Regions from separate parts of the Rheinheimera sp. ATLC3 genome, predicted to be linked through region 1. Evidence: predicted binding sites of a transcription regulator. Region 1 holds the regulator's gene; each other region holds the start of a gene.

The links. The regulator sigma-54, encoded in region 1, starts transcription at its own class of promoters, with help from an activator protein. The targets are predictions, from matches to a motif close to TGGCANGNTNCNTGCTT.
Region 2: a site for sigma-54 is predicted at 1,157-1,173, ahead of AC5SV9_RS10845 (PEP-CTERM sorting domain-containing protein). Genes of this name have one in related genera too.
Region 3: a site for sigma-54 is predicted at 8,659-8,675, ahead of AC5SV9_RS11005 (ChaB family protein). Genes of this name have one in related genera too.

The regions. Positions count from the first base shown of each region.
Region 1 is NZ_CM182103.1:1,823,152-1,833,803, forward strand. It holds gene mlaF (phospholipid ABC transporter ATP-binding protein MlaF) at 1-619, opposite strand, end outside; gene AC5SV9_RS08505 (calcium/sodium antiporter) at 868-1,845, shown strand; gene AC5SV9_RS08510 (KpsF/GutQ family sugar-phosphate isomerase) at 1,862-2,830, shown strand; gene kdsC (3-deoxy-manno-octulosonate-8-phosphatase KdsC) at 2,831-3,385, shown strand; gene lptC (LPS export ABC transporter periplasmic protein LptC) at 3,382-3,936, shown strand; gene lptA (lipopolysaccharide transport periplasmic protein LptA) at 3,926-4,411, shown strand; gene lptB (LPS export ABC transporter ATP-binding protein) at 4,408-5,130, shown strand; gene AC5SV9_RS08535 (RNA polymerase factor sigma-54) at 5,183-6,670, shown strand; gene hpf (ribosome hibernation promoting factor) at 6,697-6,984, shown strand; gene ptsN (PTS IIA-like nitrogen regulatory protein PtsN) at 6,992-7,465, shown strand; gene rapZ (RNase adapter RapZ) at 7,462-8,325, shown strand; gene AC5SV9_RS08555 (HPr family phosphocarrier protein) at 8,325-8,594, shown strand; gene AC5SV9_RS08560 (Na+/H+ antiporter subunit G) at 8,635-8,997, opposite strand; gene AC5SV9_RS08565 (K+/H+ antiporter subunit F) at 9,007-9,276, opposite strand; gene AC5SV9_RS08570 (Na+/H+ antiporter subunit E) at 9,266-9,805, opposite strand; gene AC5SV9_RS08575 (monovalent cation/H+ antiporter subunit D) at 9,802-10,652, opposite strand, start outside.
Region 2 is NZ_CM182103.1:2,339,059-2,349,710, reverse strand. It holds gene AC5SV9_RS10850 (DMT family transporter) at 1-917, opposite strand, end outside; gene AC5SV9_RS10855 (mechanosensitive ion channel domain-containing protein) at 1-3, shown strand, start outside; gene AC5SV9_RS10845 (PEP-CTERM sorting domain-containing protein) at 1,207-1,839, shown strand; gene ppc (phosphoenolpyruvate carboxylase) at 1,910-4,540, opposite strand; gene AC5SV9_RS10835 (TonB-dependent receptor plug domain-containing protein) at 4,709-7,273, opposite strand; gene AC5SV9_RS10830 (LytR/AlgR family response regulator transcription factor) at 7,582-8,325, shown strand; gene AC5SV9_RS10825 (VC0807 family protein) at 8,390-9,100, shown strand; gene AC5SV9_RS10820 (DUF1501 domain-containing protein) at 9,106-10,455, opposite strand; gene AC5SV9_RS10815 (DUF1800 domain-containing protein) at 10,468-10,652, opposite strand, start outside.
Region 3 is NZ_CM182103.1:2,374,131-2,384,782, forward strand. It holds gene deoA (thymidine phosphorylase) at 1-906, shown strand, start outside; gene AC5SV9_RS10970 (TIGR02285 family protein) at 987-1,865, shown strand; gene AC5SV9_RS10975 (NAD(P)/FAD-dependent oxidoreductase) at 1,815-3,110, opposite strand; gene rho (transcription termination factor Rho) at 3,205-4,470, opposite strand; gene trxA (thioredoxin TrxA) at 4,662-4,988, opposite strand; gene rhlB (ATP-dependent RNA helicase RhlB) at 5,091-6,377, shown strand; gene gppA (guanosine-5'-triphosphate,3'-diphosphate diphosphatase) at 6,343-7,884, shown strand; gene AC5SV9_RS11000 (superoxide dismutase family protein) at 7,982-8,578, opposite strand; gene AC5SV9_RS11005 (ChaB family protein) at 8,721-8,948, shown strand; gene pip (prolyl aminopeptidase) at 8,970-9,878, shown strand; gene AC5SV9_RS11015 (TVP38/TMEM64 family protein) at 9,894-10,652, shown strand, end outside.

The sequences.
Region 1 (10,652 bases):
CTTCTGTTACGTCATGTGACACCACGACAGACGTTAACCCCAGAGCATTGTTCAGCGAGCGGATAAGACGAACAATAACGCCCATAGAGATAGGGTCTTGGCCGGCAAAGGGCTCGTCATACATGATAAGCTCCGGATCCAGAGCTATTGCCCGGGCAAGTGCGGCTCGCCTGGCCATACCACCAGATAATTCCGCAGGCATAAGATCCCGTGCGCCCCGTAACCCTACTGCTTCAAGTTTCATCAAAACAATCAAACGGATAAGCGACTCGGGTAAGCGGGTGTGTTCACGGATAGGAAAGGCGACATTGTCAAACACTGACATTTCGGTAAACAGAGCACCACTTTGAAACAGCATGCTCATGCGTTTTCTTGCCTGATACAGTGCATGGCGCGACAGCTGCGGAATGTCCTGCCCGCCGAACAGAATTTTGCCACTGTCCGGTTTCAACTGTCCGCCAATAAGCCTCAGTAGTGTAGTTTTACCAATACCGCTTGGCCCCATAATGGCTGTCACTTTACCTCGCGCGAACTGCATATTCAGGTCCCGGTAAATCACTCTTTCGCCGCGACTGAACGTCAATTGCTGAATATCAATCAATGTTTCTGACAAATTCACTCTCTTTGCCTTACGGCAGGCTTCGCTGAAACAGGTTTGCAATATACATACATACTTGTATGTTTTCAATTATACTGCAGCCAAGGTTGTATTATTGTAAACGGCTTCATCGCTAAAGTCGTTACAAAAAATCGTAACAAACTGTGCTAAAAATTCGCTACGTTAGATAAACCGCAGCTTTTTTTGCAATTACAGTCAATAAACTGGAAAATAATCTCTGATTCGACAGCGCATTTGGGGAAAAAATTTTGTCACCCTTGTTATTAGCCGTGATTTTTGTGTTGGTTGGCCTGATTTTGCTGATCTGGAGCGCCGACCGCTTTGTATTCGGTGCGTCATCTGTTGCCCGAACCGCAGGTATTTCTCCGATGATTATCGGCCTTACAATAGTAGCGATGGGCTCTTCCGCACCAGAGATGCTGGTTTCAGCCAGTGCGGCCTGGCAAGGCCGGCTTGATACGTCCGTTGGCAATGCATTAGGCTCTAATATTACCAATATTTTGCTGGTCATAGGCGCAGCCGCGTTGCTCAAACCGATACTGGTATCCTCGCTTACCTTAAAACGCGAGTATCCATTACTGTTTGCTTGTACCCTGCTTGGTTATTACTTTATCAGCGATGATATGTTAACCCGCACCGAAGGTGTGCTGCTGCTCGTAGCATTCACCGGCTTTATTTGTCTGTTGGTATATTGGGGTAAGCATGCCGAAGCCGATGATCCGTTAATTGCTGAGATTAACAGCGAAATGCCAGAGCAAATTTCACTGCTGCGCGCGGTAGTTTGGGTGGTAATAGGTTTGCTGCTTCTGCTTGCCAGCTCGCAATTACTGGTGCATGGCGCTGTCACCATCGCCCGTTATGCTGGCATGAGTGACTTGGTAATAGGCCTGACTATTATCGCTATCGGCACCAGCCTGCCTGAACTCGCCGCCAGCATCATTGGCATCTTCAAAGGTGAGGATGACCTGGCGCTTGGCAATATTATCGGCTCCAATATTTTTAATATTCTGGCTGTATTAGGCTTAGGTGCCGTTATTGGCCCCGACTCGCTGGATCCCATGGCCGGTAGCCGGGATAGCTATGTGATGATCGCTGCAACGCTTGCGATGTTACTGATGTCTCTGCGTATAGGTAAAGGTCAACGCATTAATCGTATAGAGGGTGCCTTGCTGTTATCCGGCTTTGTTGGTTATCAGTACTTGCTGTTCAACACGATGTCGCAGTAAACGCCGGGGCAAAAATATGACAATTGATTTTACAATCCGGGCGGCAGAAGTAATCAAAATCGAGACTGCTGCCGTTGAACAACTAAAACAATATCTGGATGCTGATTTTAATCTGGCTTGTCAGCTGATTTTTGATAGCACCGGCAAGACCATTGTCACCGGTATGGGAAAATCAGGTCATATTGGCAGCAAGATAGCGGCGACACTGGCCTCTACCGGTACTCCGGCTTTTTTCGTTCACCCGGGTGAGGCCAGTCACGGTGACCTTGGCATGTTGTCCGCAGCTGACATCGTCATTGCTATTTCGAACTCCGGCGAAACCGCTGAAGTTCTGACCATTATGCCGGTTATCAAAAGACTTGGTATCAAGCTGATTGCCATGACAGGTAACCCGGCGTCTACCCTTGCCAAGCTGGCTGACGCTCACTTGTGTGTCAAAGTTGAACAAGAAGCCTGCCCACTAGGCTTAGCCCCGACAGCCAGTACCACGGCGACACTGGCCATGGGTGACGCACTGGCAGTCGCTTTGCTCGACGCCAGAGGCTTTTCTGCCGATGACTTTGCGCTATCACATCCTGGTGGCAGCCTGGGACGTAAGTTGTTATTGCGCCTGGAAGATATTATGCACACCGGCGAGCAGGTGCCGGCAGTGTTGTACAGTGCGACAATTAAAGATGCCTTGCTGGAAATCTCAAAAAAAGGCTTGGGTATGACAGCCGTTGTTGACGAGCAAGGCAAAATGGCTGGCGTATTTACCGATGGCGACCTGCGCCGTATTCTGGACCAGCGCTATGATATCCATAGCAACCAAATCGCTGACGTTATGACACGAAACTGTATCACGGCACAGGCACAACAATTAGCCGCTGAGGCGCTGCAGATAATGCAGCAGAAGAAAATTAACGGACTGATTATTATCGACGATGCCGGCAAACCTGTCGGTGCAATGAATATGCACGATCTGCTGCGGGCCGGGGTATTATAAATGTCACTTTTTAACAGCCTTTACACCCCTGTAAGTAACGATATTGTGCGTCGTGCCCGCGACATTAAGCTATTAATCTGCGATGTTGACGGTGTGTTTTCCGACGGACGCATTTATCTGGGTAATAACGCCGAAGAGCTTAAAGCCTTCCATACCCGGGACGGTTATGGCATTAAAGCACTACGCCAGGCCGGCATAGAGGTGGCGGTGATTACCGGTAGAAATTCAGCCATAGTGCAGCAACGGATGACATCATTAACCGTGCCTTATATCTATCAGGGGCAAGAAAATAAAACTGCTGCGTTTGAAGAATTACAGCAGCAACTGCAACTTCTGCCACAACAAATTGCCTACATCGGCGATGACTTAGCTGATTGGGTCGTAATGCAGCATTGCGGGTTGGCTGTTGCCGTAAACGATGCTCACCCCTATCTGGTCAAACATGCCCATTTTGTCACCAGCATACCTGGCGGGTTTGGTGCAGTGCGCGAACTATGCGACCTGCTGTTAATCAGTCAGGATAAATTCGGCCTATTTGATGGCAGTAGCACATGAGAAAAATACTGGTTTTACTCGTTCTGATACTGACCGGCACCGCTGCTTATCTTTGGTTTGAACCTACTGACAGCAATGATGCCTTGCAAACCGATCAGGAACTGATGCCTGACTATATTGCACAGAATATTACCCGACGACTGTTTGACAGTGATGGCTATCTGGTAGACAGCGTCAGTGCACAACGACTTGAACATTTTGAACTACTGGGATTTACACAGTTTGAAAAGCCAGTGTATACCCTGTATAACGAAGATCATCAGCCAAGCTGGCAAGCCAGTAGTCAATACGCGGTATGGTTCCCCCAGGATAAAATAATCCTTGAGCAACAGGTCAGAATTGATAGCCTGCAGCAAAATGAGCTTATTGACTGGCTTGAGACAGATACGCTGGAAATGCTGTTCCCTGACAACAAGTTACAAAACAACCAACCAGTGTTAATTCAGGGACAAGGCTTTTATATCAAAGGTAGTGGCATTAAAGCTGACTTGACCAGCAAAACTTTCCAGTTAGTACAACATGAGCAGACGGTATATCGTAATGAAGAATAATCTTATCTTAGCTCTGCTGCTAAGCAGCTCTGCGGTGATGGCTGCACAGCCAGACTACACCCAACAAATTCAGATCGATGCCGATAATCTGGTTTCAGTGCAGGAAAACGTCCTGACTTATCGTAATAATGTGGTGATTACACAAGGCTCACTACAGATGAAAGCCGACCAGCTGGAGATTAATGCCAGTGCAGGCAAGGGCAAAGAGGTATATATCGCTACCGGTTCACCCGTGAGTTATTCTCAGTTATTAGCGGATGGTAAGCCGGTTACCGCCACGGCAAGTGAAATGCGGTATGAGCCGTCAAACCGCACTCTGACGTTGAGTGGAGACGCAGAGCTGACGCAAAGCGGTAGTGTTGTCAAAGCGTCCATTATCAAATATAACGTGGAAAAACAGCAACTAAGTGCGGAAAGTAACGAGTCAAAACGCGTAACAACGATTTTTACGCCGGAGGAAAAGAATAATCCATGAAGTTAGTTGCTTCGCACCTGGCGAAAAGTTACAAAGGCCGGCAAGTTGTTAAAGATGTCAGCCTTGAAGTGAATGCAGGTCAGATCGTCGGTTTGCTCGGGCCCAATGGGGCAGGCAAAACGACGACTTTTTATATGATTGTCGGTCTGGTGCCATCAGACAAAGGTCATATCAGCCTGAACGACAAAGATATCACCTTCGACCCCATTCATACCCGGGCCCGTCAGGGCATAGGGTATCTGCCGCAGGAGAGTTCAATTTTCCGCAAGCTGACGGTATATGAAAACCTGCTGGCTATATTACAAACCCGCAAAGATCTCAGTGCCAGCAGACGCGAAGAAATAGCAGACGATTTACTGGAAGAATTTCATATTGGCCATATCAAGCATAGTCTTGGCATGAGCCTGTCTGGTGGCGAAAGGCGCAGGGTAGAGATAGCAAGGGCACTGGCAGCAGACCCGGCTTTTATTCTGCTCGACGAACCTTTTGCCGGCGTAGACCCAATATCAGTACTGGATATCAAAAAGATTATCCAGCATCTGTGTCAGCGCGGTATTGGTGTATTAATAACCGACCACAACGTGCGCGAGACGCTTGATGTCTGCGAAATTGCCTATATTGTCAGTCATGGCGAGCTGATTGCGTCGGGACCACCGCAAGAGGTATTGGCAAATCAGAAGGTCCGTGATGTATACCTCGGTGAGCAATTCAGGCTATAGTTAGCGAAAAACAATCTCAACACATTATTCAGTAGGATAACGGTAGAAGTAGATGAAGCCCTCTTTGCAACTTCGCTTAGGACAGCAACTTACCATGACGCCGCAGTTGCAGCAGGCTATACGCTTGTTACAGCTGTCAACGATTGAGTTGCAACAGGAAATTCAGGAAGCATTGGATGCCAATCCATTGCTGGAAGCCGAAGACGACTATGACAGTTTTTCTGCTGATGCCAAAGACACCTCAGATCCTTCCTCACTCAACTCTACCGACTCAGAACAGATAGCAGACGACAACTATGAGCCGAGCGAACCTGACAGCAGTGAAGCGATGTCAGAGCAGAATATTCAGGAAGACTTGCCGCTGGACAACAACTGGGATGATTTGGTTAGTGCAGCGCCGGTAAGTGCCGGAAACAGCGGCAGCGATGAAGATTTTGTCTATCAGGGTGAAACCAGTGAAACGTTACAGGACTACCTGCGCTGGCAAATGCAACTTACGCCCTTCTCGGATACTGACCGGGCAATAGCTGAAATTATTATTGAAGCCATTGACGACAATGGCCTGTTGACCATCAGCTGCGAGGAGATTCTGGAGTCGCTGGGGATAGAGGATATCGAAGCCGACGAAGTTGAAGCCGTCATTAAGCGTATTCAGTTATTCGACCCGGTGGGGGTTGGTGCCAGATCTATTCAGGAGTGTTTGCTGGTTCAACTACGCCAGTTTGCCGCGGATACCCCCTTCCTGTCAGCTGCGCAAAGCATGATCCGTGACCATACAGAACTTTTAGCTAACCGTGACTTTCGTTCTTTGATGCGTGTGACTAAACTGAAAGAAGACGAGTTACGGGAAGTCATGCGGCTGATCCATAGCCTTAACCCCCGCCCAGGCGCTGACGTTATTCGTGAAGAGCAACAATACGTTATTCCGGACGTTAGCGTGATAAAAGTAAAAGGCCGTTGGCAGGTTGAACTAAACCCTGACGCTATGCCTAAAGTACGTATAAACCAGCAGTATGCCGCGATGTCGCGTACCGCAAAAAATAGCGCAGATACCCAGTTTATCCGCTCTCATCTGCAGGAAGCAAAATGGTTTCTGAAAAGTCTGGAAAGCCGCAACGAAACGTTATTAAAAGTGGCAAATTGTATCGTTCAGCAGCAGCAGGCTTTTTTTGAGCACGGAGAGGAAGCGATGAAGCCTATGGTGTTAAATGACGTTGCCGAAATGGTTGGCATGCATGAATCGACAATCTCGCGAGTCACGACGCAGAAATATATGCATACACCCCGGGGTATATTTGAGCTTAAATTCTTCTTTTCCAGCCATGTGAGTACAGAAAGTGGTGGAGAATGTTCTTCGACAGCTATTCGTGCATTTATTAAGAAATTAGTGGCGGCGGAGAATCCGGCCAAACCGCTTAGTGACAGTAAAATGGCCGATATTCTGATGGAACAGGGCATTAACGTTGCGCGGCGTACCATCGCTAAGTATCGTGAGTCTCTGTATATTCCGCCGTCAAATCAACGCAAGACCTTGCTGTAAATAAGCCTAAAAGAAGGAATATGTCTATGCAAATCAATCTGACCGGTCGCCATGTTGAAATCACCACTGCCTTAAAACAATACGTAGATAGTAAATTTGCCAAACTGGAAAGGCACTTTGATCATATAAACAATGTACATGTGATCCTAAACGTGGAAAAATTGAAACAGATTGCTGAAGCTAAGCTGCATCTTAATGGTGCTGAAGTATTCGCAGTATCTGAAGATGAAAATATGTATGCTGCCATAGACCAGTTGATAGACAAGTTAGATCGCCAGGTCATTAAGCATAAAGAGAAAATAGCCCGACACTGATTAGATTATGACGAATTTAACCGCAATGCTTACCGAGAACTGCACTAAAAGTGCAGTTCTTTTTAACAGCAAGAAACGTATTCTGGAATATATTGCTGAGCTAGCACATCAGCGCCTGCCAGACATATCTGAGTACAGTATCCTTGAAGCTCTGATGACCCGGGAAAAACTAGGCTCTACAGGCATAGGTGGCGGCATTGCGATCCCCCATGGCAAACTCAAAACTGTCACTCAGCCGGTGTTAGTATTCGTAGTCAGTAAAGAAACGATTCCGTTTGACGCGATAGACAATCAACCGGTCGATATATTCTGCGCGATTCTGATCCCGGAAGATCAGTGTCAGGCTCATTTAAGTACACTGGCAGGCATCGCCAAACTATTGAGCCAGAAAGAGCTGACTAAAAAAATCCGTCATGCAGAAACAAACCAGCAGTTATACCAGTTGCTGGTCGACTACAGCTCAATGGAAACAGCAAAATGAAGCTGTTGGTAGTTAGTGGTCGTTCCGGTTCAGGCAAATCTGTTGCCTTACGTGTGATGGAAGACCTTGGCTACTACTGTGTAGATAACATCCCTGTTAATTTGCTACCAACGCTGGCCACTACAGTGATGGGGCAGTACGAGCGTGTTGCTGTCAGTATAGATGTTCGAAATCTGCCACAAGACCCCGATGAGCTGGCTGAGATCCTGTCCTATCTGCCACGAAAGCTGGATTTAACTATTCTGTATCTGGACGCCGATCATGCCAGTTTAATTAAGCGCTTCAGCGAAACCCGTCGCCTGCACCCGTTATCCCATCAGGCGATGTCACTGGACGATGCTATATCCCGCGAGCAGCAATTACTTGACCCGATATCCAGCCGGGCTGACCTGTACATTGATACTACTGAGTTAAATGTGTATCAGTTGGCTGAGCAGCTGCGCGAACGTATTCTGGGCCAAAAAACCGGCCGACTGGTCATTCTGTTTGAATCTTTCGGCTTTAAATATGGCATCCCTAAAGATGCCGATTTTGTATTTGATGCCCGTTTCCTGCCCAATCCACACTGGGAGCCGGATTTAAAGCCGCTGACCGGGCTGGACCAGCCAGTCAAAGACTATCTGGCTTCTGAACCGGTAGTCGCCAAGTATATCTGGCAAATAAACAGTTTTATCAGTACCTGGCTACCGCATCTGGAACGTAATAATCGCAGCTATTTAACAATTGCAATTGGCTGCACCGGCGGCCAACACCGTTCTGTCTATATCGTTGAAAGCCTGGCTGAAAGTTACCGTAACTTAAGAGACGACGTGCAAACACGCCATCGTGAGTTGGTACGCCATCACGGCAGAGCAAGCTGATGAAGTGCAGTGAAGAAGTCACTATTGTAAATCAACTTGGGTTACATGCCCGGGCAGCCACCAAGCTGGCACAGTTATGTCAGCAGTTTCAGGCAAAAATTGAACTGGTACAGGAAGATAAGACAGCAGACGCTAGCAGTGTGCTGGCACTGCTGATGCTGGCGAGTAGCAAAGGCAAGACATTGCTGGTTTGTGCAGATGGTGAAGACGCTACACAGGCGCTACGAGCCGTCGCCGATCTTATTAAAAACGGCTTCGACGAAAACTAGCTACGCTAATAACCCTTTGTACACCGCCATTCAATCTTAGCTACACATTCCTATCATGCGCTTTCACCTGAGCAGGGGGTATTTTATCCAACCCACGTGTTTTACTGATCGCAGTCAGTTTATGATGTAACGCTGTTTTAATCAGCATATGAGCACTGATTGGTGCTGTGATCAGCAGAAAAATAGTAATCAACAGTTCGTGAATACTCACATCTCCGGTCAGGCTGAAGAAAAAAATTGACCCCAGCAGTATGCCGCCCATACCAAGCGTTGTGGCTTTGGTCGGCCCGTGCAGACGCATAAAAAAGTCAGGCATCCTGGTCAGACCGATAGACCCTATCAACACAAAGCTGCCGCCCAGTAGCAGAAAAAACGCGATTGCCCATTCCATCCAGTGTTGCATAGTACTCTCCTACTCGATAATGTCGCCGCGCAATAAGAACTTACAAACGGCGACAGTACTGACAAACCCCAGCATAGCAATAAGCAGTGCGGCCTCAAAATACAGCGGCGAGCCCATAAGCAGACCATACAAAATGATCAATGCAATACTATTTATATACATGGTATCCAGCGCCAGAATACGGTCTGGCAGGCTGGGCCCCCGCAGCAACCGCCACAGGTTTAGCAACAGTGCAATGCTGATCATTGCAAACACCAGCATAATGACATTATCCAGCATTGAAAATCTCCTTTAGTGGGGCTTCATAGCGCTGTTTAATTGATTCAATTAGCGCCGCCTCATCAGTCAGGTTCAGTACATGAATTAATAACCAACGTTGTGGTAAGGGCTCACCTGGCTTAATGCTTTCAGTGCTGGGTAGCACTTCCGCACTTACGGTGCCCGGCGTCATCGACACCGTACTGGCCAGAATCGTTATAGGTAGCTCGTGCTGCAGATCCAGGGGTACTTTGACAAACGCCGGGTTTAGCCGCCTTTTGGGCCCCAGGATCAGCACTGCTACCTGAGCATTGGCAACCACTATGTCGGCCAGTACCCGCAGCATATAGCGCAGTGCCAGCAATGGCCGTTCGATGACAGGTTGAGGATCACGAAAGCGCTGTATCAATAATGGGATAAGCAGTGCCAGCACAACCCCAAAAAATAAATGTACAGCCTCAATGCTCTGGTTCAGCAATAACCAGACAACAAACAGCATGACACTGCGGTATGGCGTGGGCAGCCAGCGATACTTTGCATCAAATCTCATGGCGCATCCCCCTCTGCAGTGGCGGAGCCAAGTATTGTCCTGGCGGCAGTGTCCGTATCATATAACTGTGCCGCAGCCTGTTGCGTCAGCTCAGTTAAAGGTCCGGCAAATACCACCAGTAACGGGCTGGCCAATAACAGCCAGCATACAGCAAATACCTGTAATGGCGCGGCCTTATCACCAGTTGCATCACCACCACTTACCCGCCAGAACAACGTACTGCCAGCACGCGACAAGCCCACTATCACCAGCAGGCTGCACATTAATATCACCGTCCAAAGTAAGGCGCGGTTTGCAGGTTCCGTCACCGCCTGTAGCAACATAAGCTTACCAATAAAACCGGACAAAGGCGGTAAGCCGGCAACAGCCATCGCCGCCAGCATAAACAGGCTGCCAAGCAATATCGGCTGTACTACCCGCCGGCCAGAAACCAGACGGTCTGCCGCTTTACCACGTTGATTAGAAATCAGATCAGCAATCAAAAACAGCGCAGCCGTGACTAGAGTAGAATGCACGGTGTAATATAATGCCGCCGCCGCAGATAACTCAGTATGCAGCGCGACCATGGCAACAAGCGTACCCACGGATACCAGCACCAGATTCGCAACCAGTTTACGAAAATCGTGGCTGGATATCACACCAATAGCGCCAAGCACTATAGTGGCAAGGCCTGCCGGCAGTAACCAGTCTGCAGCCATTCCCTGCAACGGCCCCGCATCAGCACCAAATATTGTGGTGTACACCCGCAGCAGCGCATAGATACCAATTTTTGTCATTACCGCAAACAGTGCAGCCACAGGTGCTGAAGCCGATGAATAGGTGGCTGGCAGCCAAAACTGCAGTGGCA
Region 2 (10,652 bases), 520 kb from region 1:
TAAATATCGGGGTCTGCTGTTTTGATTAGCGGGGGTGTTTTTCCCTCAAGCAGCTGCTGCACGGCTCTGGCCGGTTTATGCCGTAAGGCCAGCGCCAGGCCGGTGAGCATAATCAGCACCACGCCAGCCAGCTGCAATAAAGTTAGCGCTTCGTGAAATAACCACCAACCGGCAATAATAACCGTTACCGGCTCCATATAGGCCAACGTAGCATATACCCGGGTTGGCAGATGCTGCAGTGCCACTATGGCACAGTAAATAGCCATAAAGCCGGGGAAGAGCCCAGCCAGCGCTACCCAGATCAGCGTCTGCTGGTCCGGTACCGGTATGGCTCCCAGAAAAGGCAGCATGCAACAGGCACCGATCACCAGCTGATAAAAGGTGCGCTGCAATTGCGAGTGTGCCGGCAACGAGCGCCTGTTCAGCAGTAAAAAGCCGCTGTAAGCCAGTAACGACATCAGGCCAAACACTAAACCCGGAAATTGGTCGGCATTTAGCACCAGATCGAATTTAAATTGCTGTAGCATGGCAAAGCCGAAAAATGACAAGGCAATCAGGCTACTGTCAGGTAAGTCCAGCCTTTCATCCAGCAGCCAGTGTGCAACAAAGGCAGACAATGGCGGCGCCAGATAAACCAGCATAATGGCATTCGCCAGGCTGATATATTCAATGGCGCTTAAAAAGGTCAGCATAAAGCCAACCAGCAGCAGCCCGTTTACGGCCATCCGCCAGTCAGGCATACCCTTCAGGGTTTTAATCTGGCCGGTACAGCCAACAAACACCAGCAGACATAAAGCGCCGACCGCCAGCCGATAGAAGGTCAGTTCGGCAGCCGACAACCCGCTAAAGCGGGCAATAATACCGCTACTGGCCATAGCTACTGCTGACAATAAAGCGGAAACTACGTATTGCAACATGGCGTTTAGATCACCTTAATGGGACATAGAACAATTGGTGAATGATCGTGTAGGATTCATAACTATATACTTAATACTTGGCATAAAAAATCAAACTCTGGATTGATCAAAGTATACATTACCTCCAATCGACTTTTAACAACAAAAAAGAAACAAAACAATAGAACCAAATGTCAGCATTTCATACAACCAAGATAAAGTGTCTCATCAAAGCCTTTGTTTACAAAAATTAAATTTGATGGCATAAAAAATGCTCATAGGAATTTCGCCAAAACACAAGGAGGCAAAAATGAACAAATTGTTAACCACACTAATCTTTATATTGTCTTTCTCTAGCAGTGCAACAATAATCGAAAGCAATATTACACGTACAATTGCAAATGGTGATCACAACCACCTTTCAAGCTCTAATGGAAATGCCGGAATGGGGTACTGGTATTCTGAAATAACAAGAGGGATAGCACTTTTTGAATTTGATGATTCTTGGATTGACGAGCAAATTACTTTGAGCTTCGAGAATCTTTATTCTCCAGCTGAGTTGGTATGGGGCAACGACTCTTTATACGATGATTCTTTTGACGTATATTATTTCTTCCAGTCAGACTCAACAATTTCATATTCAGATTATTACAACACCTCTGATTTATTAAATTCATTTTCTTTAGTTGGCTCTGAGCATTATATTGGTATAACCTCTTCATTATTTACCGATGCGTTAAGCAATGGCCAAAACTACTTTGGCATAGTGTTGTCACCGACAGGTACTAACTCTGAGCAACTCGCAGACGAGGTCGTCTTTGGCAATTTCAAACTGACAAGCTCAGCACTTCCAAGCCAAGTTCCTGAACCATCTACATTAGCGTTGTTACTAAGCGGTGCCTTTGCAGTAGGCTGCAAACGTAGAACTAAAAAGAGCAAATAACTTGAACTAAAACACTCTGTCAGTAAAAGACTTTAGTAAAGACAGAGTGTTTTTTATTTAAAAAATTCAATTAGCCTGAATTTCGCATACCAGCGGCAATACCGGCAATGGTCACCATCAGTGCCCGGCTAATCATCGGGTTTACCCGCTCTGGCTGATGCCGCACGCGGTGCAACAGCTCAGCCTGCAGAATATGTAACGGGTCAACATAAGTGTTACGCAGCATAATAGACTCTCGGATCCAGCTCTCTTTTGCCATTAACGTATCGCTGTGAATAAGCTCTAACAGCAGGTCACGATCGGCTGCCAGCTGATTACGCAAGCTCTCACCCAGATGTTTCAGCTCGTCCGGCACCAGCACCTTGTCGTAATAGGCGGCAATATCGCTGTCTGCTTTGAGAAACACCATTTCCAGCATCGACATCCGGGTTGCGAAGAACGGCCATTGTTGCTGCATTTCTTCAAGCAGTTTAGCGTTGTCGGCTTTAGCTGCTTTAGCCAGTGCCGAACCGGCGCCAAGCCAGGCTGGCAGCATTAAGCGGTTTTGCGACCAGGCGAAGATCCATGGAATAGCGCGTAGGCTTTCTACACCACCACTGGGGTTGCGTTTGGCTGGCCGGCTGCCCAGTGGTAACTGCCCCAACTCCTGCTCGGGTGTAGCAGCACGAAAATAAGGCACAAAGTCTTTATTGTGCCGGACAATAGCCCGGTACGCCTCACAGGAGTCATCTGTCAGCTGTTGCATCAGGCTACGCCAGCTTTGTTTCGGTACCGGTGGCGGCAGCAACATACCTTCCAGTACTGCACTGGCATAAAGCGCCAGGCTGCGCTCAGCTAATTTAGGCAAACCAAACTTAAAGCGGATCATCTCGCCTTGCTCTGTTACGCGCAATCCACCAGCCAGCGAGCCGGGTGGCTGGGATAAGATCGCCGCATGAGCCGGGCCGCCGCCACGGCCTATAGTGCCACCGCGGCCATGAAACAGTGTCAGTTGTACTTTGGCCTGCTGACAAATAGCAACCAACGCTTCCTGTGCACTGTATTGCGCCCAGGCAGCGGCGAATACCCCGGCATCTTTAGCCGAGTCGGAGTAACCAATCATTACCTCCTGCTTGCCGTTGATATAGCCGCGGTACCAGTCAATGCTGAGTAAACGACGCATGCAGTCAGGTGCGTTTTGTAAATCACTCAAGGTTTCAAATAAAGGCGCTACCGGCATCGGGAAGCTGATACCCGCTTCTTTTAGCAGCAGCTGTACCGCCAACACATCAGACGGTTTACCCGCCATAGAGATCACATAGGTGCTAAGCGCTTCATTTCCGTGGCGGGCAACGATGTCGCAGGTATCGAGCACTTCCTGTACATCAGCTGACGGCTGCCAGTTCTTTGGAAACAACGGCCGACGGTTGGCCAACTCGGCCAGCAAAAATGCCTGACGAGCGCTTTCATCCCAGGCAGCATAATCGCCCAAGCCCAGATGCTGTGTCAGCTCGCTGAATACCTGAGCATGACGGCCTGCGTCCTGGCGGATATCCAGTTTTAGTAGCGTTAAACCAAAAGCATAGGCCCGGCGCAGCGTATCGAGCAGCTTACCATTGGCAATAACCGCCATACCGCAATCAAGCAGCGACTGATAGCACAGCAACAACGGCTCCAGTAACTGAGCGTTATGCCAAATCAGGTCCTGTGGCCGTTGTAACCGATCATGCTTTAATGCTTCAGTCAGCCAGTCACGGGTGCGCAGCAAGCCGCTGCGCAACGTGTTCAGTACCTGCCGGTACGGCTCACTGCTGTCGCCTGCAATGTCACGCAATGCCGGGCTGGCCTGAAACATTGATAATTCGCTGCTGAGTAAATCCAAATCCTGCGAAAACAGATCCGCCGCTTTCCAGCGGCTGAGTAACAGTACCTGGCGGGTCACTTTCGATGTAACAAAGGGGTTACCATCGCGGTCTCCACCCATCCAGGACGAAAATTTTACCGGAGCCGCATCCAGCGCTAATCCTTTGCCGGTGGCACTTAACAGTTTGGCATCCAATTCACGCAGAAAATCGGGTATGGCACGCCATAACGAGCTTTCAATCACAGCGAAACCTGACTTTGCTTCATCCACCGGCGTTGGCCGCTGTTCACGGATTTCATTCGTGTGCCAGGCCTGGGCAATCAGCTCACTTAAACGCAACTCGACAGCCTGATGCTGTGCCGGGCTCAACTCATGTTCCAGCTCAGCCAAACAGGCGGCAATTTCGGTCAGTTTATGGATCAGGGTACGGCGGGATACTTCTGTTGGATGGGCTGTTAGCACCAACTCAATGGATAAACTGGCCACAGCCTGATCCACCTTAGCATTGTCGAGCTTTTTGTTTTCGAGCAAACTGAACAGCTCTTGTAACGGCTCGGGCTTTTCAATGCTGGCATGGCCAATACGGCTGATAGTGTGGTGCTGCTCGGCCAGGTTAGCCAAATTAAGAAACTGGGCAAAAGCCCGCGCTACCGGTAACAGTTCATCGTCACTCAGACTATGCAGTACCTGCTTTAGTTTGTCAGCCTGTAACTCTTCGCCCTGACGCGCTGCTTTAGATAACAGCCGGATTTGCTCTACCCGCTCCAGCACTGCATCCCCTAACTGACTGCGGATAGTGTCGCCCAGCTTAGTACCCAATAAGCCAACATTCGATTTTAATGCTGCGTAATGATCCATTTCCGTTGCCTCGTTTACTGGATTTTGCACCACCCTAGCGCGTTATCTGTTAGTACTCAACACTGATTGATTACAAAATGGGCAACGAAATTGGTAAGACCAAATAACCAAAACTGGCACAAAAAAACCCGCCATCAAGGCGGGTTTTGTCAAAGTTCGACAAACAAATTAGAACTTGTAGCTGATACCACCGAAGAACTGGCGACCAATAGTGTCAAACACTTCCGGTACGGTGCCGCCATCGCTGCCGTTCGCAACGCGTGAAGGCTCTTCGTCTGTCAGGTTTTTCACACCCAGCGATACGCTTAAACCGTCGGTAATGAAATAGCTGGCAGAGATGTTGTGATACAGCACTGAGTCAATTTGGGAACCGTCAGCCAGATACTCGCTCTTGCCGATGTAACGGTTGAAATAGGTTACATTCCAGTCGTCCATACCCGCCTGAATGCTGAAGTTATTACGCAGTTCAGCATAGCCACCAAAGTTACCATCGATAGTATTGGTGTACTCGATACCGTCCTGTTTAAACTTCAGTAACCAGGTAATATCGTTGTTGATTTTCCAGGTTAAACCCAGGCCGTCAAAGCGGTAACTGATGTTACCGTCGATACCACTGGTATCCTGATTACCCACGTTAGTCAGCGGGTTAGTGAAGTTTGACAAGTCACCGTCTAATGTAATGCTAAAAGTTTCACAGGCGGTCACATCACCGTCGAAGCAGCTTTTAAGGCCAGCCTGCGCGTCTAAACGGGTAATAGCGTTAGATACTTTGAAACGCCAGTAATCAACCGTCATCGACAGACCTTCGATCTGTGATGGTGATAATACAAAACCAGCAGTGAAAGACTCTGACTCTTCCGGCTGAATGTTTGAGTCTGACGTGTAATTCACCAGAATTTGCGGGTCTTGCTCGTTGCCCCATGGGTCATCCAGATAGTCGTACGAGCCGGTGTTACCGCCATACAACTCGCTGACATTCGGCGCGCGGAACCCGGTTGCTGCTACAGCGCGTAACATCAGCTCGTCAGTTGCTTCGTAGGTTAAACCAATTTTCCAGGTGCTGGCCTTACCAAAGGTTGAGTAGTCGTCAAAACGCAGAGCAAATTCACCGGTCAGTTTCTCACTGAACGGTACGCTGACTTCCTGATAGAACGACACAACATCATAGCTACCATTGGTTGGATCTTGCTGCGCTGCGGTGCTTTCACCGGCAACAATTACCGGATCCGGGTTATAGTAACCACTGTCACGGCGGTATTCTGCACCAATAGCAAAGCCAACTGCACCGGCTTCTAAATCAAACAGGTCACCACTTAATACACCGGCAACGATATGTTGTTTGTTACCACCAGAGGCCTGCTCAAAGTAGCTTATGTCATCAGTGATCGCTTGTGTCAGTGGCGCACCGCTAAACCAGGCGGCCTGATTAGCATAAACAGAATTTTCCATCTTCACGGCATTGATAGAATTTGCCACTGAAGTATCGGCTTCATTCTTACCGAAAGTGTAAGACAGATCCCAGCTCATGCCAGTGTGTACGTCCAACGTGCCGGCTAAACCAGCAGATAAACGTAACGTATCAGTATCTTGTGCATAAATACGCGGGCCGACATCGGTAGTACGGCGGCGGTAGTTTACACGACCGGTGTCATCAGCTTCAATACCACCTGCAATCATGCCAGGTGTTAAGGTAATACAGTTCACCAGGTCAGCACCCGGTGCGCCGCAAACGTCCAGCATAATATCGCCAGGCTGTGCCGCCAATTGCTGGTCTGATTTACGTTTGGTGTATAACACATCAGCAGTAAACATCAGGTCATTGCCAAACTCCTGTGTTGCATTGGCAAACAGGCTGTAGCGTTTACTTGGTGTTTGATACCAACTGTCTTTAGTGAAGTCGTAACCATTACCAGCCAGCCACTGTCCACCAACGTTTGATTTAACTTCTTGCTCAAATCCTGTTTCAGTTGGCACTTTCTGGCCATTTTCATCCAGCACGAATCCCAGAATACCACCTTGTGGTACAAAAGAACTGTTACCACGTTTTGTCCAGTCACGATCAGCCTGAATTACACCTTCGCGCTTAGAGAATGACGCGCCAAACGTATAGTTGCCGCGGTCAGTGCTGAAGCCGTACAGCGCACTTAATTCACCGGTTTCCCCGTCGCCTTTATCAGTGCTGCTGCCATTTAAGTCCAGTTGCACACCTTCGAAATCTTTCTTGGTGATAATGTTCACTACGCCGGCAATAGCATCTGAACCGTATACCGCAGATGCGCCGTCTTTCAGAATTTCTACCCGGGCAATCATCGCTACAGGGATAGCATTTAAGTCTACCGCGCTGTCAGCCCCTGAACCTGAGTTCACCATACGACGACCATTTAACAACACCAGAGTACGCTGGGCGCCCATACCACGCAAATCAACCTGCGCCACACCGTCAGCACCGTTGTTTGTTGTTGAACCAACCGCAGCGCCAGCCATAGAAGTTTGCGCTTGCAGCAGCTGGTCAACTGACGTGAAGCCTTCAACACGGATGGCAGCAGCATCGATAACAGTGACCGGAGAAGCCGTTTCCATATCCTGGCGTTGAATGCGCGAGCCAGTTACTTCAATACGTTCTACTTTAGCGGCTTCTTCCTGCGCCATTGCGACAGAACTAAAACCAGCGGCAGAAACAGGTGCCGCCAGCAGCGCAAAGCGTACCGCTTTGCTTACGAAAGAGTTTTGCATGTTATTCCCCCTGGAAGCCTTTGTTTACGGCTGCCGTTGTTATAGTGGTGGTTTTTCCGGCGCTGACGCTACTGTTGTTGTGTTGCCAAATCCAGTCCAAATACGCCAGATAGGCCTTTATTGTGATAAAGCGGGGGATTTGCGCTGTCAGCGCTTAAACTGTGCTAATTTGTTATCTATCCGCAAAACGCTAACGGCTTTCGTCCGACTTTGCTAGAATGCGCGCCCCGAAACGGCTTTGGCTGACCCGGGAACCTTAATGCATCCTATGAAGTCAGAGTTGCTCTGCATTGTTTTTAGAGTCGGATATGAAACTAAGTTGTTTAATAGTGGACGACGAACCATTAGCCAGGGCTGGCATTAGACATTTACTTAATCAGCAAAACCAGTTTGAAGTTGCGGCAGAAGCCGATAACGGCACTGATGCGCTGCGACTGGCAGAGCTGCATCAGCCAGACATCATTTTTCTCGATATCCAGATGCCGGGTTTAGATGGCTTAAATGTGTTTAAGCAGCTGGCGAATAAGCCAGCAGTGATTTTCTGTAGTGCTTATGCGGAACATGCTGTTGCAGCCTTTGAACTGAGCGCTGTAGATTACCTGCTAAAGCCTTTTAGCGCAGAGCGGTTTCAGCAGGCGTTATTTAAAGCCTGCGGCAAAATTATCGACAAACTTAACCGTGGCTCAAACACACCAGCAGAAACCCCTACGTATATTGACCGACTGACCATTCGCGATCCGGGCCGGCTGCGTATTGTTGAAGTTAATGACATCAGTTGGATTGAAAGCGCTGGTAACTATATCGATATCCATGTTTATTCACAGCGTAAAAGTTATTTGCTGCGCGATACTATGGCTGCCATTGAGAAAAAACTGGATCCGGCACAATTTGCCCGTATTCACCGCTCGAGCATAGTGCGTAAAAGCGATATTGTTGAGCTCAGACCCGGAGACAAAGGCGATGCCGAAGTGATTCTCAAATGTGGTACTGTGCTGACGCTATCGCGGCGTAACCGTAATGCGCTTGCCGACTTGTTTGGTCATCTCGCCTGACTGTGCAGCGCAATAGCCAATATATTTGATATACTGCCAGCATCGATGCAGAGGTAGAAACCGTATGACACAGCAGCAGGCAAGCACAGCAGCCAAACCCAAGAAATCAGGCTTTATCAGCAACCTGCTGTTAAATGTTATTATTCCTGCTGTCATTCTTAGCCGCTTGAGCGGACCCGACGCGTTGGGGCCGGTATGGGCGGTAGTGGTGGCGCTGGCGTTCCCGCTGTTATTTGGGCTGTGGGAGCTGCTGCAATCAGGTAAAGTGAACTTTTTCTCAATATTGGGTATTGTCAGTGTACTGCTGACGGGCGGCATCAGCCTGTTGCAGCTGGATCCGGCCTATATTGCTATCAAAGAAGCGTTAATTCCCGGCCTGATAGGTATCATAGTACTGGTAAGCCAGTACACGCCCTTTCCGTTTGTAAAAAAGCTGCTGATAAACCCCGAATTACTGGATACCGATAAGCTGTACCAGGTGCTGGCAGACAGGAATAACAGCACGGCCTTTGAACAACGGATGGCCCGCGCCGGCTACATTGTTGCCGCATCATTTTTCCTGTCATCTGCGCTGAACTATATACTGGCCAAAGCCATTGTGGTCAGTCTACCGGGTACTACAGCATACGCCGAAGAACTGGGCAGGATGACCTGGTTAAGTTACCCGGTCATAGTGCTGCCCAGTATGGTGATGCTGTTTGGCGCTATTATCTATATGTTCCGTCAAATAAGTAAGCTGACCGGCCAGTCGCTGGAAGACTTCATGTTGCAGTAGGTTAATCAGACAAATAGCAGATTTGTCTGATTAAAGTTTTTCAGGTTAGGGAACAACTGCAGGCATTGCGCTGCTGATAAACCAAACCATTGCGCCAGCGTAGCGAAATATTGCTCATTGGCAAATTCCGGAATAATCCGACCGGCACCGACATCACGTTCACCGCCCAATTTTTGCTGCGGTACAGCACCGAAAATATCACCGCCTTTGACGGCCCCGCCCATCACCAGCTGATGGCCCGCCCAACCGTGATCGGTGCCGTCGCCGTTGGTGCTCAAGGTACGGCCAAAATCCGACATGGTAAAACTGGTCACATTGTTGCTGTTGCCACTGTCATCCATCGCCTGCTGAAACGCTGCCATAGCCTCTGCCACCCGGCCGAGTAAAATCGGGTGTAAGCGCTGCTGGTCACCATGGGTGTCAAAACCGCCCATACGAACAAAAAACACTTGCCGGCCAACATTCAGGCTATCCCGCGCGCTGATAATTTGTGCCACTTTCCTCAACTGCGCCGCGAGCGTATTGCCTGATGGGAACACATCACTGAAATCCGGCGCCAGCTTCAGCGCCTGGCGCATAATGGCACTGCGTTCAATAGCATTGTTGTTCAGCTGCGCATAGTGCGAGCCTAAAGGGTGTGTCTGTCCTGTCAACAGTGCCTGTGTGGCCTGACGCAATACGTTTGAGCGAACATCGCTGCGGCGCGTAGCCTGTAGCTCAGGTACGCCGCCATGTGTCAGCCCAAACGGGCTAATCAGCTCACCGCTTTGCCACAGGTTGCTACCCGCCAGGCTGATACAACTGGCAAAGTCGGGTTGCTGATACAGCAGCTCCAGCATTTGCGCACCCCAGCCACGACTGATGATCTGCGGTTCACGGCCCCGCATCCAGGTATCCTGCTGGTCATTATGCGAAAACAGATGCTGCGGCTTAATAATACTGCCCGACAAATACTCAGCCTTAGTGGTAGGCTGTACCAGTGATCCTACAGCCGACACAACCGCAAGCTTGTGCTGCTCAAAGTGAGGCAGCAGCGCAGACATAGATGGGTGCAGGCCAATGCCATCTTCCACCTCGCGTAAGGGTTTAAGTGGCAGCGCATCTGCGACGGCTAAATCCTGCCGGGCTTGCTGATAAAACTGCAGACTGTCTCCGCCCATAGGGATCAGCATGTTCAGCGAGTCATTGCCCCCAACCAGAAAGATACATACCAATGCTTTGTAGTCGGTAAAGGGTTGCTGCTCTGCTGCCAGCGCAGACTGCATAAACCGCAACTGTAACGCTGATAACGATGCAGCACCTAGGCAACCGCGCAAACACAGGGAGAGAAACTGACGTCTGGTCTTTAAAGTCATACTACATCTCCTCTATAACTGTACTGCGTAGTCTGGTGAAATAAACACCAGGTATAATAATGCTGCCGCACGCTGCTCAGCGCTAAGCTGCTGCAATTGTGCTTCTGACTCCCGCAGCAAGTCCCGCAACTGCACTGGCATGTCGCCGGCAAAAAATAACAGGCTGTAGCGATCCAGCAATGCCTCAGTCCCCTCTT
Region 3 (10,652 bases), 550 kb from region 1:
CTGGAAAAAATCAGCCAGTTGTTGCCCAAGCTTGGCTGTGTCATCGTTGGCCAAAGCAGCCAGCTGGCACCGGCAGATCGGCGGTTATATGCTATCCGCGATGTTACTGCTACCGTGGAGTCCATCCCGCTTATTACCGCATCCATTTTATCTAAAAAGTTATCAGAGGGGCTGGATGCTTTGGTAATGGACGTAAAAATTGGCAACGGTGCCATTATGCGCACCGTCGATGATGCCTCAGCGCTGGCCAACAGTATCGTCAACGTTGCCAATGGCGCCGGTGTGTCGACCCGGGCGCTGCTGACCGACATGAACCAAATTCTCGGGGCAACTGCCGGTAATGCACTGGAAGTTATGGAAACGCTGGATTATTTAACCGGTAAATACCGTGAGCCACGTTTACATCAGGTGACGCTGGAACTGGGCGCTAACATGTTAATGCTGGGTGGGTTATACCAGGATAAGGCCAGTGCAATCAAAGCGCTGGAGCATAGCTTAAGTTCAGGCAAAGCCGCTGAGATATTCGCCCGTATGGTATCGGCGCTTGGCGGGCCGGCTGATCTGATAGAAAAGCCTCAACAGTATCTGGCGTCGGCGCCAGTGGTGCAGGATGTCGTGGCATCTGTTGACGGTTATGTCAGTTACCAGGACACGGTAGCGCTTGGCATGGCGGTAGTGCGACTGGGTGGTGGGCGTTCACATCCGAGCCAGCAGATAGATCCAGCCGTCGGTTTTAGCCAGATTGTAGCCGCCGGCACTCAGGTGCGGCAGGGGGATGTTCTGGCCCGAGTGCACGCAGCAAACCGCGATGCCGCGCAGGTTGCAGGGGCAGAGTATTTAGCGGCGCTGCGCATAAACGCTGCGCAACAACCTGCCTTTCCGTTACTGCATCACACCATTGGCTAGCATCAGTTAGCACACACAAGGCACTGGCAGCACCAGATGTTTTTAGCTACAGTTAACGCAGTTAAAATTCAGGTGTTGCCATGTTAATACGTTGTCTTGCTCTGCTGTTTTGCTGCAGCCTTCAGGCTAAGCCACAGCTTATATGGTTACATACTGACTGGCCTCCACATCAGATCGTCAGCGGACCTTTCCAGGGGCAAGGCACTTTTGACTTGCTGCAACAACAACTTAAGGCAGCGATGCCGCAATTCGATCATCAACAGCGGCTGGTTAGCCTGGCGCGGTTGGAACAGATGTTTCAGCAGCAAGATGAAACGGTTTGTACCATCGGTACGCTCTATTCAGCCGAACGCGCCCAAACAAGGCTATTCTCCGCGCCAATAGCGGTGGGGGCAGCACTGGCGGTCGGTTACCTGCCGGGTAAGCTGACATTGCATCCTTCAATGCAAAAAGAGGGGGCGAATATCGCTGAACTTGCACAGGACAAAAGCCTGGTTGGTGCCTATCAGGCAAACCGGTTATATCCGGCACAGATGCAGCAGTTACTGCAGCAGGGGGACAGCAACCTCAGCAGTCAGGCCTTTACCAGCGAAGTTAATGCAGCAGCCTTGCTTGGCAGCAACCGTGTTGATTACGTGATCGAGTACCCTGAGCGGATGCAGTACTACAGTCATCTGTTAGTGCAACCCGTTGTACTGGAGTACCGGGCGATTGCAGGCGCTAATGTCGCCAGTGTTACGCATGTGGCCTGTACTTTTGGCGAGGTAGGAGAGGCCGCGATTGCCGCCGTTAATCAGGCTTTGCCAACGTTATGGCAAAGCCCGGCGTATCTGGAAGCAATGCACCGCTGGCACGACGACAGTAGCCGTCAGCGCTTACAGCCTGATGTTGCTGCGCAACAGGCGGCGTTAATGCAGCTTCAGCCTCGGGCGGACAATGCGGTTGATGCGCGCGACTAAACTAATCACCAGCATTTTTATCCAGCCATGCAGCGCAACCTGATGCATACGATATAAAGATATATAAGCCAGTCGGGCTATGCGGCCTTCAATCATCATAGCGCCGCCGACCAGGTTGCCCATTAAACTGCCAACGGTGCCGAAGCGGCTTAGTGAAATCAGTGAGCCATGATCGTTGTATTTGAAGTCTTGCAAAGGTTTGTCGTTAAGCTCTGCCAGAATATTACGTGCTACAGCACTGGCCATCTGGTGGGCTGACTGTGCCCTTGGCGGTACCCATTTACCATCTGGCAACGGGAAGCCAGCGCAATCGCCAATCGCGTAAATCCGGCTGTCGTGAGTGGTTTGTAGTTTTGCATTAACCAGTAACTGATTAAGCCGGTTGTTTTCCAGCCCTTCAAATGACGCCAGAAAATCAGGTGCTTTGATACCCGCCGCCCAGACCATCAGTTCGGCCTCCAGGTGTTCATCACCCAATTGCAGGCCGCTTGCATCTGCGGCAGTAACTTTTGTGCTGGTACGTACTTTCACACCAAGTTTCTGTAGTTCTTTTAATGCTGAATTGGCAATGCGCTCAGGTAATGCCGGCAGAATACGCGGCCCGGCTTCAATCAGGCTGATATTCAACCGATCTTTACGCAGGTCATCAAAACCATAAAGGTTGAGCTCGGCTGCGGCATGATACAGCTCTGCTGCCAGCTCAACCCCGGTTGCGCCTGCGCCGACAATAGCAATGTTTAGCGTATCTTTCGGATGACCGGGGGAGTTTAGTTTCAGGTAGGCGTCGAGCAGATGGCGGTGGAACCGGTTGGCTTGTGCCGGGCTGTCCAGAAAAATACAATGCTGTGCCACGCCGGGCGTATTGAAATGATTGGATACACTACCGATTGCCAGCACCAGATAATCATATTGCAGCGCTCTTGAAGCCAATACCTCTTCACCGTCATCACCTAATACCGGAGCCAGGATCACCTGCTGCTGTTCCCGCTTAATACCGGTTAAACTGCCAAGCTGGAAGTCAAAACCATGGGCGGCCGCATGGGCGCGATAGCTGAGCTGATCTATTTCAACATCCAGCGTGCCGGTTGCCACTTCGTGCAGTAGCGGTTTCCAGATATGGGTATGATTCCGGTCTATCAGAGTGACGCGGGCTTTGCCTTTGCGGCCCAGTTTATTACCTAAGCGGGTAGCCAGTTCCAGGCCTCCCGCACCGCCACCGATAATGACAATATGCGGCTGTGTCATCAGGTACTTCCTTCTGCTAAAAATAAAGCAATGTACTGTTTGCCTGCGTTAGGCTGCGGGCAATAAAAAACCGGCAACAAGGCCGGTTTTTCAGTTAACTTTTTTGCCGTTTCATGGCTTCAAAGAATTCGTCGTTTGTTTTGGTCATCAGCAGTCGATCAATCAGGAATTCCATACATTCGGTCTCATCCATCGGGTTGAGAATTTTGCGCAGGATCCACATTTTTTGCAGTTCTTCCGGCGATGCCAGCAGTTCTTCACGGCGGGTACCAGAGCGGTTAAAGTCGATGGCAGGGAACACGCGGCGTTCGGCAATTTTGCGCGATAAGTGCAGTTCCATGTTACCGGTACCTTTAAACTCTTCGTAAATAACTTCGTCCATTTTGGAACCGGTATCAACCAACGCTGTGGCGATAATAGTTAAGCTGCCGCCTTCTTCTACATTACGGGCTGCACCGAAGAAGCGCTTTGGCTTATGCAGGGCGTTGGCATCAACACCACCGGTTAACACCTTGCCTGAGCTTGGAATAACGGTGTTGTAAGCGCGCGCTAAACGGGTAATTGAGTCCAGCAGAATAATCACGTCTTTTTTATGTTCAACCAGACGTTTGGCTTTTTCGATCACCATCTCGGCAACCTGAACGTGACGGCTGGCTGGTTCGTCGAAGGTTGACGCGATAACTTCGCCTTTTACCAGGCGTTGCATCTCGGTTACTTCTTCCGGGCGCTCGTCAATCAACAATACCATTAGCACGCAATCAGGGTGGTTAGCCGCGATTGACTGGGCAATGTTTTGCAGCAAAATGGTTTTACCGGCTTTTGGTGGTGCCACAATTAAACCGCGCTGGCCTTTACCGATAGGCGAGGCTAAGTCCAGTACCCGGGCGGTGATATCTTCGCGGCTACCATTGCCACGCTCCATCCGCAGGCGGGAATTCGCATGTAATGGTGTTAAGTTTTCGAACAGGATTTTATTACGGGCTTGCTCTGGGCGACCGAAGTTAACTTCATTTACCTTAAGCAGGGCAAAGTAACGCTCACCTTCTTTCGGTGGGCGGATAAGGCCAGAAATACTGTCGCCGGTACGCAGATTGAAGCGGCGGATTTGACTCGGCGATACATAAATATCGTCGGGGCCGGCTAAGTAAGAGCTGTCACCCGAGCGCAGAAAACCGAAACCATCCTGTAGGATCTCCAGTACGCCATCACCGAAAATTTCTTCGCCGTTTTTGGCGTGGGATTTTAAAATGGCGAAAATAATGTCCTGTTTACGCAGGCGGGCCATATTTTCCAGGCCCATAGACTCAGCCAATTCAACCAGCTCGCTAATCGGCTTCAGTTTCAGTTCTGTTAAATGCATATTGATGGGTTTCTTGTTGATATATAAACAGGGTAATGCTTATCGGTTCGATAAAATAAGGTTTGGAAGTGGTTTTTCGACAGACAAGCGTGGTTTAGAACGTTTTACTGGCTACACAATAGCAGCTGACTACTGGTGCGTCCAGCGTTGAAACAGAAAAAGGCGTATAAAAATACGCCTTTTTGCTTAAATCAGATATTGCTGTCGAGAAATTCTTTTAACTGAGTTTTCGACAGAGCACCCACTTTAGTCGCGGCAACCTGACCATTTTTAAACAACAGCAGGGTTGGGATACCACGGATACCAAACTTAGGTGGAGTATTCGGGTTATGGTCGATGTTAACCTTCGCAACGGTAACTTTGCCCTGATATTCCGCTGCAACATCGTTCAGAATCGGAGCGATCATTTTACATGGACCACACCACTCTGCCCAGAAGTCGACTAACACCGGCGCTTCGGCTTTCAGGACGTCGGTTTCAAAGCTGTCATCAGAAACCTGTAAAATAAGTTCGCTCATTTGTATCTCCGCTAGTGCTATGCAGCCTGGCTGCAAAAAAGTGTTATCAATTTAAACGTGGCTGTTCCTTATTGCAAGCGTAACGGTTATGCTTAGCGCCGTATGAATAAAACACACTTAACTACACATAAATTCGCCGATTTTGCATTGGCACCACAGGTTCTTGACGCTTTAAATGCGCAAGGTTTCGGCTATTGTACGCCCATTCAGGCTCAATGTTTACCTCTGGCATTAGCCGGTAAAGATATTGCCGGCCAGGCCCAAACGGGCACGGGTAAAACACTGGCGTTTTTAACAGCAACATTCCACCATCTGCTGACGCATGAACCCAGAGGGTCTGGCCAGCCGCGTGCCATTATTATGGCCCCCACGCGGGAGTTGGCGGTGCAGATCCATCAGGATGCAAAAATGCTGGCAGAAAAAGCCGGCTTGCGCCTTGGCTTGATCTATGGGGGCGAAGGCTACGATACTCAACGTCAGTTACTGGAAAATGGCGTAGATATTTTAATTGGCACAACCGGCCGCTTAATTGATTACTTAAAACAAGGCCTGTACGACTTATCGCAAATTCAGGTTGTTGTGCTGGATGAAGCCGACCGGATGTTCGATCTGGGCTTTATCAAAGATATCCGTTTTATGTTTAATCGCATGCCACCGGCGACAGAGCGGTTGAGCCTGCTGTTTTCTGCCACTTTGTCTTACAAAGTGCAGGAGCTGGCATTTGAAAAAATGAATCAGCCGGAGCATATTCATATCGCGCCGGAAGAGATGACGGGCAGCCGGATCAGTGAAGAGCTGTTTTATCCGTCAGATGAGCACAAGATGCCATTATTGCTGACACTGATGGAAGAAGAGTGGCCAGACAAAGCCATTGTATTTGCCAACACCAAACACTGGTGTGAAGAAGTGCATGCCTGGCTGGAAGCTGACGGTCATCGTGTCGGTTTGTTAACCGGTGATGTTATTCAGAAAAAACGCCTGCGTATTCTGGAAGATTTTACCAGTGGCAAACTGGACATTCTGGTCGCTACTGATGTTGCAGCGCGTGGTTTACATATTCCCAAAGTCAGCCATGTGTTTAATTACGACTTACCGGACGATTGCGAAGACTATGTGCACCGTATCGGACGTACTGGCCGCGCCGGTGAAAGTGGTAAGGCTATCAGTTTCGCCTGTGAGCGTTATGCGCTGAACCTGACAGCAATAGAAGACTATATCCGTCATCCTATCCCGGTGACACAATATGATGCCAGCGCACTGCTGGACGATATTAAAACGCCGAAGCCGCGGGTTCGCCGTCGCGCAGGCCAGGCCAGAACCGGCAGCCGTAGCGGCTCAGGTGGACGCAGCAGTAATGGCGCAAGAGCCCCTCGCAACCGCCCTCGTTAATCCGGCGCAAGCTGCCGAGCAATCACCGCATCAGGATATCTATGCGGTGATTGACCTTGGCTCCAACAGTTTTCATATGCTGATGGTCAAAGTCGTTGGTGGCTCGGTGCAGGTTATCGGCCGGGTAAAACGCAAAGTACGCCTTGCCGCGGGTTTAAATGAAAATCTGGTATTAAGCCGTAAAGCGATGAAACGTGGCTGGGAGTGTCTGGCATTGTTTGCTGAGCGGCTACAGGATATTCCGCCACAGAACATCCGCATTGTCGGCACTGCCACCTTGCGTCTGGCCAAAAATGTTAAAACCTTTCTTAAAGAAGCCGAAGCCATTCTCGGGCAAAGTGTCACGGTAATAAGTGGCGAGGATGAAGCCCGCATTATCTATCTGGGTGTCGCTCATACATCAAACAGTGACAGCAATCGTCTGGTCATTGATATCGGTGGTGCCAGTACTGAGGTTGTGATCGGCGCTGGCTTTAATCCGGTGTTGCTTTCCAGTCTTAATATGGGCTGTGTCACTTACCTGGAGCGCTATTTCAGCGACGATGAACTCAGCGAAGATAATTTCAGCCGTGCCATTGCTGCAGCAGAGCAAGAGGCTGGCAGTATAGCCGATCAGTACAAACAGGCCGGGTGGCAGCTAGCAGTCGGCGCTTCTGGCACAGTGCAGGCGTTACAGGAAATTCTGGTGGCGCAAGGTAAAGATGAGGTTATCACCCTTAACCGGCTGGAAGATATTATGCAGCAGGCCTTGGCGTGCGGCAGGATGGAACAGCTGCATATCACCGGGCTGGCGCAGGAGCGCAAGCAAGTGTTTCCGTCCGGTCTGGCCATACTTATTGCCCTGTTCCGACAGCTGAATATTGCCGGTATGACTTTATCCGGCGGTGCGCTACGTGAAGGCGTATTGTACAGCATGCTGCCTCAGTTACAGCACACAGATGTACGTAGCCGTACCGTCAACAGCCTGATGGTGCGCTATTTTATTGACCAGCGCCATGCAAACCGGGTGGCGGAAATGGCGTGCGAGCTGGCAACGCAGCTGCAAAGCCGCTGGGACTTAAACAAGTTTGAAGGCCATAGCATGCTAAAAAGCGGTGCGCTGCTGCATGAACTTGGTTTATTGATCGAATACAAGAACCACCATCATCACGGTGCATACATCATTAATCACTCTGATTTACCCGGCTTTACCCGGGCGCAGCAACAGCTGGTGATGGCATTGGTATATAACCACAGGGCCGATATCAGCCGGGATATTATCGCCCGACAGACGATGACCTCAGTGTTGCTAACAGTGCGGTTGACGCGGATTCTGCGTTTGGCTGTCATCCTGTCGATGCGGCGGCGGCATGAAGTATTACCGCAGGTGGATATCAGCAGCAAAGGCGAACAACTGGTATTGCAGATGCCAGCAGGCTGGCTGGAGCAACATCCACTGATGCGGGCCGAGCTGGAACAGGAAGTACAATATCAACAGCAGGCCGGTTGGGATTTGCTGATTAAGTAGCCCTGCGATAACACCGGGTAAATATTACTGCAAAGTGTGTAATTCTTGCCCGGTAACCTGCCGCCACTGCATGAGGCAGCAGGTTGTCTTTGCCGCATTATCTGATCACTCCACAAGCGATAGGCGAGCCACTGTTGCCCGACGGCGAAGTGCTGTAATCGTCAGCTTGCTGATGCACGACCAAAGCATGATTTTTCACATCCTGCAGCTTCATTTCACTCATCGTAACAGCCTGCTGATTACCGTCATTATTGACGCGGATCATCGGTAGGTCACCTAAATGGCCATCACCATCAGGGCCGGCGTGTTTGCCGGTATCCGCCGGGTCTAAATGCCCACCAGCGCTGGCAGCAGGCTGCTGTGAGCCTTCTTTGATACTCGGCTCACAGCTCGGGTTCTGGTGCACATGGAAACCATATTCGCCTTGCTTCAGCCCCGTTAACGCCGGTGTAAATACCAGGCCATTAGCTGTTTCGGCTACCGTGATTTTGCCTGCGCTGTCGCCCACGCCTTCTGCGCTGACGTTGTTCATTTGCACTGTGATACTGAGTGTTTCTTCACGCGGCCCCACGTTGGCCGGTACTGAGGCCGGAGAGGTTTGCCCCTTCGGCGCGCCAGGCGGCGTGGGTTGAGGGTTACAGCCTGCCAAAAGTCCGGCCACGACGAACGGTAAAGATACGGTATGTAGTTTCATAATATCACCTCACGTTGCTGAGTCATTGAACATCGCCTGTCTGTGGTGCAAGTTCAGCGCCAGAAGCGAAAACAGCAAAATGGCATGAGCTTTGCGTTACGTCTTTTTAACCAGCCTTTTTAAAAAGCGCAGGAGGTGGCAAATGCCTTACGACAAATTAACTGAACTGCCCGGCTCGGTGAAAGACAATCTGCCGAAGCATGCGCAGGAAATTTATCAGGCGGCGTTTAACAGCGCATGGGACGAATATGATTCTGCCGATAAACGCCGCGGTGACGACAGCCGGGAAGAGGTTGCGCACAAAGTGGCCTGGTCAGCCGTAAAGCAAAGCTACAAAAAAAGCGATTCAGGCAACTGGGTTAAAAAATAATTCGCATTGTGGGGTAGCAAAATGCCGTATCTGGATGTGGGCTATGGTCATCAACTGCATTATGAAATAGCCGGCGACATAACAACCGAAGTGCCGCTGCTGTTTGTGCATGGTGGGCCGGGTGCCGGTGTCAGTGATACGGACAAAGCGTTGTTCTCAGGCCTGCAGCGGCCGGTAGTTTATTTTGACCAGCGTGGCTGCGGCCAGAGCAGGTTTGAGCAGCGTTTAAACGGCAACACAACCGAACAGTTGATTGATGATATTGAAAAGTTGCGCAAAGCCTTGTCGCTACCGAAATTGGTTCTGGTTGGTGGTAGCTGGGGCAGTACGCTGAGCTTGTTGTATGCGCTGCGTCATCCGCAGTACGTCGAGTCTATGCTGTTGTGGGGGATTTTTCTGTGCCGTCAACAAGAGCTGGACTGGTTCTACCTGAACGGCGCCAGCCAGTTGTATCCGGAAGAATATCAGAAGTTTATGCATCAGGTAGGCGATGCAGCTGATCCGGTGGCGGCATATTTTGACTTGTTATCAACCGGCTCTGAGGAGCTGCAGCAAGCAGCGGCGACCAGTTGGGCAAGGTGGGAAGCAGTTAACTCTTTTTTTGATACTGATGAGGCGACACTGCAGCATTTTACACAGGCTGACAGTAAGGTGCCTATGGCATTGCTGGAAAGTTATTATTTTAAGCATCAGGGGTTTTTACCGCCCGATTATATCTTGCGTCATTGTGAGCTATTGCGCGAGATACCTGTGGATATAGTGCAGGGCCGGTTAGACACTATTTGTCCGTGCGGCACGGCCTGGCAACTGGCAAAGCAGCTACCACTTTGCCGCCTGTATATTTCTCCGCGGGCATCGCACGCCGCCTCTGAGCCGGAGAATTTTTCAGCTTTGCGCACGTTATTACACAAACTTGAACCAGCGGCCTGAGTACAGAGGCCGCGCATGACAGGGGAAAATACAGTGACTTCTGCACAACAGGCTAAAAGCACCAATGTTGGCTCAGCTGAAAAAACACAATTACGACGCAAGCCTATGCTACTTGGTATGGTTGGCAGTCTGCTGTTTGTTGCCGCTTTACTCGCGGTGCTGGTGTATTTTGATGTGCACAAACAGGTGCTGCAGTTACTGGAGTGGTTCAAGCAGCAGGGGCCCTGGGCACCACTGTTGTTTATGCTGATTATGGCAGCCGTGGTAGTGCTATTGTTGCCGGGTGCATTGTTTACGATAGGCGCAGGTTTCGTGTTTGGTGTTATCCCCGGCTCGGTGTATGTGGTGCTTGGCACTACAGCAGGTGCGGCGGTCGCATTTTTACTTGCCCGCTACTGCTTTGGCCGACGCGCGCGCGAGTTTGTGCTGGCGCGGGCCAAGCTGCGGCTGGTGAATGACGAACTGACGCCAAACGGCTGGAAAATCGTATTACTAACCCGGCTGATCCCGTTTTTCCCCGGCAAATTATCTAATTACTTTTTTGGTTTAACCCAGTTTTCGCTGCGGGGTTATCTCGGCGGCTCGCTGCTGGGCTTTATCCCTTTTAGTGTACACAACGTTTATCTGGGATCCTTGATTGCTGACATCTCTAACTTTGATATTACCTCCAGAGAACGTTCAGTTTGGGAGTGGGGCTTATATGCTGCCGGGCTGGTTGCCGCTATCGCGGTGATTGTGTATCTGAACCGTCTGGCTAGCCGCGCGCTGGCCAAA